DNA from 2 places in the Dactylosporangium sp. NPDC048998 genome. Region 2 is predicted to be linked to the other one. Evidence: riboswitches for the same ligand, from Rfam matches in the RefSeq annotation. Region 2 holds a riboswitch; the other holds the start of a gene.
The links. A riboswitch is a leader RNA that binds a small molecule or an ion and turns the genes downstream of it on or off. The one in region 2 is predicted to bind thiamine pyrophosphate.
Positions count from the first base shown of each region.

Region 1 (3,441 bases), on a different contig from region 2:
GCGCCTCGCCGGGCGGCCCGGGGGCCTTGCGGGCCGGCATCGGCGGCGACCCGGGCGCGCTCGGCGTCCACACCGCGTCCGGGTCCTCGCCGATGACGATCGTGCGGTCGACCAGCGGCAGCGCCTCGTCGACCCGGTGCTCGACGAGCACCATCGTCGCGTCGAGGTCCCGCAGCGCCTTGGCGATGGCGGTGCGGACCAACTGCGCGCCCTCCGGGTCGAGGTTGGCGGTCGGCTCGTCGAGCAGCAACAGCCCGGGGCGCAGCGCGATGACCCCGGCGATAGCCAGCCGCTGCTGCTCGCCGCCGGACAGCGCCGCGGTGCCGCGGTCCCGGCCATACGGGAAGCCCACCGCCGCCAGGGCCGCGTCGACCCGGGGCCAGATCTCCGCACGGGGCACGCCCCGGTTCTCCAGGCCGAACGCGACGTCGTCGCCGGCCCGGCTCATGACCAGCTGGGTCTGCGGGTCCTGGAACACGATGCCGGTCTCGCCGCGCAGCTGCAGGGCCGGGCGGCCGTCGACGAGGACCTCGCCCTCCTGCTCGCCGGAGTCCTCGGCGAGCAGGCCGGCCATCGCGGCGAGCACGGTGGACTTGCCCGCGCCCGAGGCGCCCTGCAGCAGCACCCGCTCGCCGTGCTCGATGCGCAGGTCGAGGTGGCGGACCGCCCAGGCCTTGCGGCCGGCGTGCCGCCACCCGAACCCGCGAAACTCGACGGTGCTCAGACCGCGACCCGCTCCCGGCCGGAGGGGAAGCGGTCCAGCACGCCGGTCCTCGACAGGGCGCGCTGCAGGGCCCAGCTCCCGGCGCCGGCGATCACCGCGCCGCTGGCCGCGACGAGCGCGGCGTAGGTCCACTGCTGCCCGGTCGTGAACACGCCGGAGTAGAAGTTGGTCAGGTCGAACAGGGTCGCGCCCACGCCGGCCAGGGCGCCCGCGACGAGGGCGTTGCCGAGCTTGTACGAGCGGTAGCCGGTCGCCGCGAAGCCGAACTCGCCGCCGGCGCCCTGCAGCAGGCCCGACACCACGACGGTGAGCCCCCAGGGGGAGCCGAACAGGGTCGAGATGACGGCGGCGACGAGCTCGGTGAAGAGGCCGGCGCCGGGCTTGCGGATGATGAGCTGGCCGAGCACCGCCGGAACCAGCCACACGCCGTAGATGACGGCCCGCCAGGGCAGCGCGAAGCTGTCCAGGGCGCTCCAGAGCTGGTTCCAGGCGGCGAAGACCGCGGCGAAGGCCACGGCGATGATCGACGCGACGACGATGTCGACGGTGCGCCAACGGGTCTGCATTGGCAGTACCTCCTAGTTCGGGGGTGAACCAGAAGGAGACGCGACGCCACGGCCGCCGGACGAACGGACGGACATGGCGGCTGGCGTGAGGTGACCGAGCTCCCTGCGCTGGCATTACCCAGATCAGGTTCGAGGGTCTGCGGCGCCGCGTGGCGGCCGCACTCTCAGCGCTGTGCGCTCCCCTGTCGGATGTGAAGTTGTTTCCCGAAGGTAACAGTGAACCTTGTTGACCCCTAGTCTCTGGTCATGAAAATCACGGCGCGCTCGCTGAGGTTCGACGTGGTGGCCGGTGGGCCGGCGGACGGGGACCCGGTGCTGCTGCTGCACGGCTTCCCCCAGCACAGCGGCGAGTGGGCGGCCGTCACCCCAGCGCTGCACGCCGCCGGCCTGCGCACCTACGCCCTCGACCAGCGGGGCGTCTCGCCGGGCGCCCGCCCCGAGGGGGCCGAGGCCTACCGGATCACCGAGTGCGCCCTGGACGCCGTGGCCGTGCTCGACGAGCTGGGGCTCGATAAACCTGCCTCGGTACACCTGGTCGGCCACGACTGGGGCGCGATCTGCGCCTGGCAGGTGGCGATCCGCCATGCGGAGCGGGTCCGCACGCTCACCGCGATCTCGGTGCCGCACCCGCACGCCATGGCCCACGCCTACGCCACCGACCCCGACCAGCGCGAGCGCTCCGCCTACATCAAGGTGTTTCGCGAGGTGGGCCGGGCCGAGGAGCTGCTGCTGGAGGACGACGCGCGGCGGCTGCGGCGGATCTTCGACGGGTCCGGGCTAGACGCGGCCGGCGTCGACGCCTACGTGCGGCCCCTGCTGGAGCCCGGCGCGCTGACCGGGGCGCTGAACTGGTACCGCGCGATGAGCCCGCTCGACCTCGTCGGGCTGGGCCCGGCGCGGGTGCCCACGACGTACGTGTGGAGCGACGGCGACCTGGCCATCGGCGCTACGGCCGCCCGCACCTGCGCCGAGCACGTGGACGCGGACTACCGGTTCGTCCCGCTTGCGGGGATCAGTCACTGGATCCCCGATCAGGCGCCATCTGAGGTCGCCGCGGCGATCCTCGCCCGCTGCCTCGGCTGAGGCATGGCGAACCCTACCCGTGGGTAATAACCTGGCGATAGGTTCCTCTCCACCTAGGACCCGTCTACCTGGGGGTGGCCATGGTTTCCACGTCGGTGCGCGCGGAGCGGGAAGCGCGCAAGGTCATCGAGGAGACCCGCGAAACCGAATGGAAGAAGCCCAGCTTCGGCAAGGAGCTCTTCCTCGGCCGGTTCCGCCTCGATCTCATCGACCCGCTGCCGGAGCTCGATCCGGCCGCCGAAGCGCGCGGCGCCGAGTTCCGCGCGAAGCTGGCCGCATACCTGTCCGCCGAGGTCGACGGCCAGCAGATCGAACGCGACGCGCGCATCCCGGACGAGGTCCTGCGCTCGCTCGGCGAGCTGGGCGCCTACGGGATGAAGATCGACGAGAAGTACGGCGGGCTCGGCCTGACCAATCTCGACTACTGCCGCGCGCTGATGCTCACCGGCTCGGTCAACCCGGCCGTCGGCGCGCTGCTGTCGGCGCACCAGTCCATCGGCGTGCCGCAGCCGCTCAAGCTGGTCGGCACCGACGAGCAGAAACAGCGCTTCCTGCCCCGGCTGGCCGGCGGCGAGGTGTCGGCGTTCCTGCTCACCGAGCCCGAGGTGGGCTCCTACCCGGCAAATCTGCGCACCTCGGCGGTACCGACGCCGGAGGGCGACTACCTGCTCAACGGCGTCAAGCTGTGGGCGACCAACGGCACCCTGGCCACGCTGTTCGTGGTCATGGCGCTGGTGCCCAAGAGCGAGGGGCACCGCGGCGGCATCACCGCGTTCGTGGTCGAGGGCGACGCGCCCGGCGTGACGATCGAGCGACGCAACGCGTTCATGGGGCTGCGTGGCCTGGAGAACTCCGTCACCCGCTTCCACGACGTGCGGGTGCCGGCCGCGAACGTCATCGGCGGCGAGGGCCACGGCCTGCGCGTCGCGCTCAGCACGCTCAACACCGGGCGGCTGTCGCTGCCCGCGATGTGCGTCGGGGCCGGCAAGTGGTGCCTCGGCGTGGCGCGCGAGTGGGCCGCCGAGCGGGTGCAGATGGGCCGGCCGATCGGCGCCTACGAGGCGATCG
Region 1 is NZ_JBICTV010000009.1:202,679-206,119, forward strand. Features, by position in the region: gene ACGFI8_RS22685 (ABC transporter ATP-binding protein) at 1-724, opposite strand, end outside; gene ACGFI8_RS22690 (ECF transporter S component) at 721-1,290, opposite strand; TPP riboswitch at 1,373-1,484, opposite strand; gene ACGFI8_RS22695 (alpha/beta fold hydrolase) at 1,537-2,373, shown strand; gene ACGFI8_RS22700 (acyl-CoA dehydrogenase family protein) at 2,454-3,441, shown strand, end outside.
Region 1: it holds a riboswitch for thiamine pyrophosphate, as region 2 does, so the genes downstream of both, ACGFI8_RS22690 (ECF transporter S component) here and thiS (sulfur carrier protein ThiS) in region 2, are expected to answer to the same signal.

Region 2 (3,441 bases):
CTGATGCTCGAGTCGATGCGCCGCTGGCCCGGCTTCGCCGCCCGCCTGCGGGAGCGCACCGGACGGCCGATCGGCTACCGCACCGAGGGCACGCTGCTGGTCGCGCTCACCGCCGACGACCAGGCCGAGATCGACCGGCTCGTCGGCTACTACCGGCGCGCCGGGACGCCGATCGAGCCGCTCACCGGCCGCCAGCTGCGCGAGCGGGAGCCGCTGCTGTCCCCACGGGTGCGCGGCGGCGCGTTCGCCCCCGGCGACCACCAGGCCGACCCGCGGCTGCTGCTGAGCGCCCTGCGGGGCCTGCCGCTGCGGTTCACATCGCAGAAGGTCGATGAGCTTTCCACACTGCGGGATGATGTGATCATCGTCGCGAACGGCGTCGGGTCGGCGCCGCTGACCGGCCTGCCCGTGCGCCCGGTGAAGGGCCAGCTGCTGCGGCTGCGCGGCGCGGAGCCCCTGGTCCGGCACGTGATCCGCGGCGTGGCGGCGGGCCGGCACGTGTACCTCGTGCCGCGCGCCGACGGCGAACTGGTCGTCGGTGCGACCGAGGAGGAGCGCGGCGCGGACACCACGGTCACCGCCGGCGGCGTGCTCGACCTGCTCCGCCCGGCCGCCGACCTGCTGCCCGGCGTGGCCGAGCTGGCCCTGGCCGAGACCCTGGCCGGCCTGCGCCCCGGCACGCCGGACAACGCCCCGGTGCTCGGCCCGCTCCCCGGCGGCCCGCCCGGCGCGCGGACCCTGGTGGCCACCGGGCACTACCGCCACGGCGTGCTCCTGGCCCCGGTCACCGCCGCGGTGATCGCCGACCTGGTCGTCGACGGCGCTACCAGCGTTGATATCGACGCGTTCGGGGCGCGGCGCTTTACCTGAGCCCGGCGGCGGCGTTATGGTCGAGGCGTACCCCACGGGAGTCCGGTGTGACCGGGCTGAGAGGGGGGCTGTGAGCCCCCGACCGTCGAACCTGATCCGGATCATGCCGGCGCAGGGAGGCAGGAGTGAGCCTTATGCACCTCGTTGTCAATGCCGTCGCATCGACCGTCGACGACGACACCACCGTCGCCGACGTCGTGCGCACGCTCGCCGGAGACGATCCGCGCGGGATCGCCGTCGCCCTCAACGGTGACGTGGTGCCGAGGTCGCGCTGGGCGGACACCCGCCCCGCCGACGGCGACCACGTCGAGGTGCTGACGGCGGTGCAGGGTGGCTGACGACCTCGACCTCCTGGTCTTCGACGGCGTCGAGCTGCCCTCGCGGCTGATCCTCGGCACCGGGGGAGCGACCAGCCACGCCGCGCTCGAGGCCGCGATCCGCGCCAGCGGCACCGCGCTGGTCACCGTCGCCCTGCGCCGGCTCGACCCGGCCGCGCCGTCGCTGCTCGGCGTCATCGAGCGCTGCGGCGTGCGGGTGCTGCCCAACACCGCCGGGTGCTACACGGCGACCGAGGCGGTGAAGCTCGCCCACCTGGCGCGGGAGGCGTTCGGCACCGCGTGGGTGAAGCTCGAGGTGATCGGCGACGAGGACACCCTGCTGCCGGACGGGGTCGAGCTGCTCGCCGCGGCCGCGCAGCTGGTCGGCGACGGGTTCGTCGTCCTGCCGTACACCTCGGACGACCCGATCCTGGCCCAGCGCCTGGCCGACGCCGGGTGCGCCGCGGTCATGCCCCTCGGCGCGCCGATCGGCTCCGGGATGGGCATCCGCAACCCGCACAACATCGCGCTGATCCGGCAGAAGGTCACCGTCCCGGTCATCCTCGACGCCGGCATCGGTACCGCCTCCGACGCCGCGCTGGCGATGGAGCTCGGCTGCGACGGCGTGCTGCTCGCCTCCGCGGTCACCCGGGCCGAGCACCCGGCGCGCATGGCCGAGGCGATGCGCCTGGCGGTGCGGGCCGGGCGGCTGGCGCACCTCGCCGGCCGGATCCCCCGCCGCCTGCACGCGACCGCATCCAGCCCGACCGGAGGTATGCCGTGGTAGCGCCCATAGAGCACGGCCTCATCGTCTTCACCGACCGCCGGCAGGCCGGGCGCCCGCTGCCGGAGGTGGTCGCGCTGGCCATCGACGGCGGGGCGCGGGTGGTGGTCCTGCGCGAGCACGACCTCCCGCCGCGGCGGCGCCTCAAGCTTGCCGCCGAGCTGCGCGTCGCGCTCGACGCGGTCGGCGGCCGGCTGCTGCTGGAGGAGGACCCGGCCCTGCGCAAGTGCCACGACCTCGACTCGCTCTGCGCCGCCGCCGCGGACGACGCCGTCGCCTACGCGACGCTCTCGCCGATCTTCCCGACCCGCTCCAAGCCCGGGTACGGCCCGCCGCTGGGCCTGGCCGCCCTCGCGCGCATGGCCCTCGTCGTGAACGTCCCGGTGTACGCGCTGGGCGGCGTGGACACCCCGGCGCGAGTGCGCGACTGCCTCGACGAGGGCGCGGCGGGCGTCGCGGTGATGGGCGCGGTCATGCGCGCCGAGGACCCGGCCCGGCTCGTGAAGGAGCTCTTGAACGCATGAACCCGCCCGTGGCCTTGACCATCGCCGGCTCGGACTCGGGCGGCGGGGCCGGCATCCAGGCCGACCTCAAGACGTTCGCCGCGCACGGGGTGTTCGGCACCAGCGTGATCACCGCGCTGACCGCGCAGAACACCGCCGGCGTGCGGGGCATCTCCGCGGTGGAGCCCGGCTTCGTCGCCGCGCAGCTGGAGGCCGTGCTCGACGACCTGCCCGTGGCGGCGGTCAAGACCGGCATGCTCGCCACGCCGGAGACGGTCGCCCTCGTCGCGCGGTACGCCCCGCGCCTGCCCGCCCTGGTCGTCGACCCGGTCCTGGTCGCGTCCTCGGGCGACCGGCTGTTCACCGCCGACGCCGAGCGCGCGTACCTCGAGCTGCTCTTCCCGCACGCCGCCGTCGTCACGCCCAATCTGCGCGAGGCGTCGGTACTGCTCGGCCGGGACGTGCTCGACGCCGACGACGCCGTCAAGGCGGCCGCCGACCTTGCCGCCTACGGGCCGCGCTGTGTCGTGGTCAAGGGCGGCCACCTGCGCGGCAGTGCGGAGGCCGTCGACGCGGTGTGGCTCGACGGCCAGGCGTCGCTGCTGACCGCGCCCTGGATCTCCACCGCGAACAACCACGGCACCGGCTGCACCTTCGCCGCCGCCACCGCCGCCCGGCTCGCCCGCGGCGACTCGCTCGCCGACGCGCTCGCCGGCGCCAAGTCCTACGTCCACGACGCGCTGGTCCGCTCCGCGGGCTGGTCCCTCGGGGCGGGTCACGGCCCGCTCGCGTGGGGCCAATTTTCCTAAATTCCGAACATTTCGAGCCCCTGTGTCCCAGGGGTCCGCCCCGCCGTGCCCTTTTTCAGGAGGAGCGCCCATGAAACGCAAGGTCTACGTCGCCGGCTCCCGCCCCGACCTGCGCGTGCCGTTCGCCGAGGTCGAGCTGACCGGCGACAACCCGCCGG
Region 2 is NZ_JBICTV010000018.1:96,350-99,790, forward strand. Features, by position in the region: gene thiO (glycine oxidase ThiO) at 1-870, shown strand, start outside; TPP riboswitch at 896-1,006, shown strand; gene thiS (sulfur carrier protein ThiS) at 1,005-1,208, shown strand; gene ACGFI8_RS31545 (thiazole synthase) at 1,222-1,974, shown strand; gene ACGFI8_RS31550 (thiamine phosphate synthase) at 1,968-2,495, shown strand; gene thiD (bifunctional hydroxymethylpyrimidine kinase/phosphomethylpyrimidine kinase) at 2,492-3,283, shown strand; gene thiC (phosphomethylpyrimidine synthase ThiC) at 3,354-3,441, shown strand, end outside.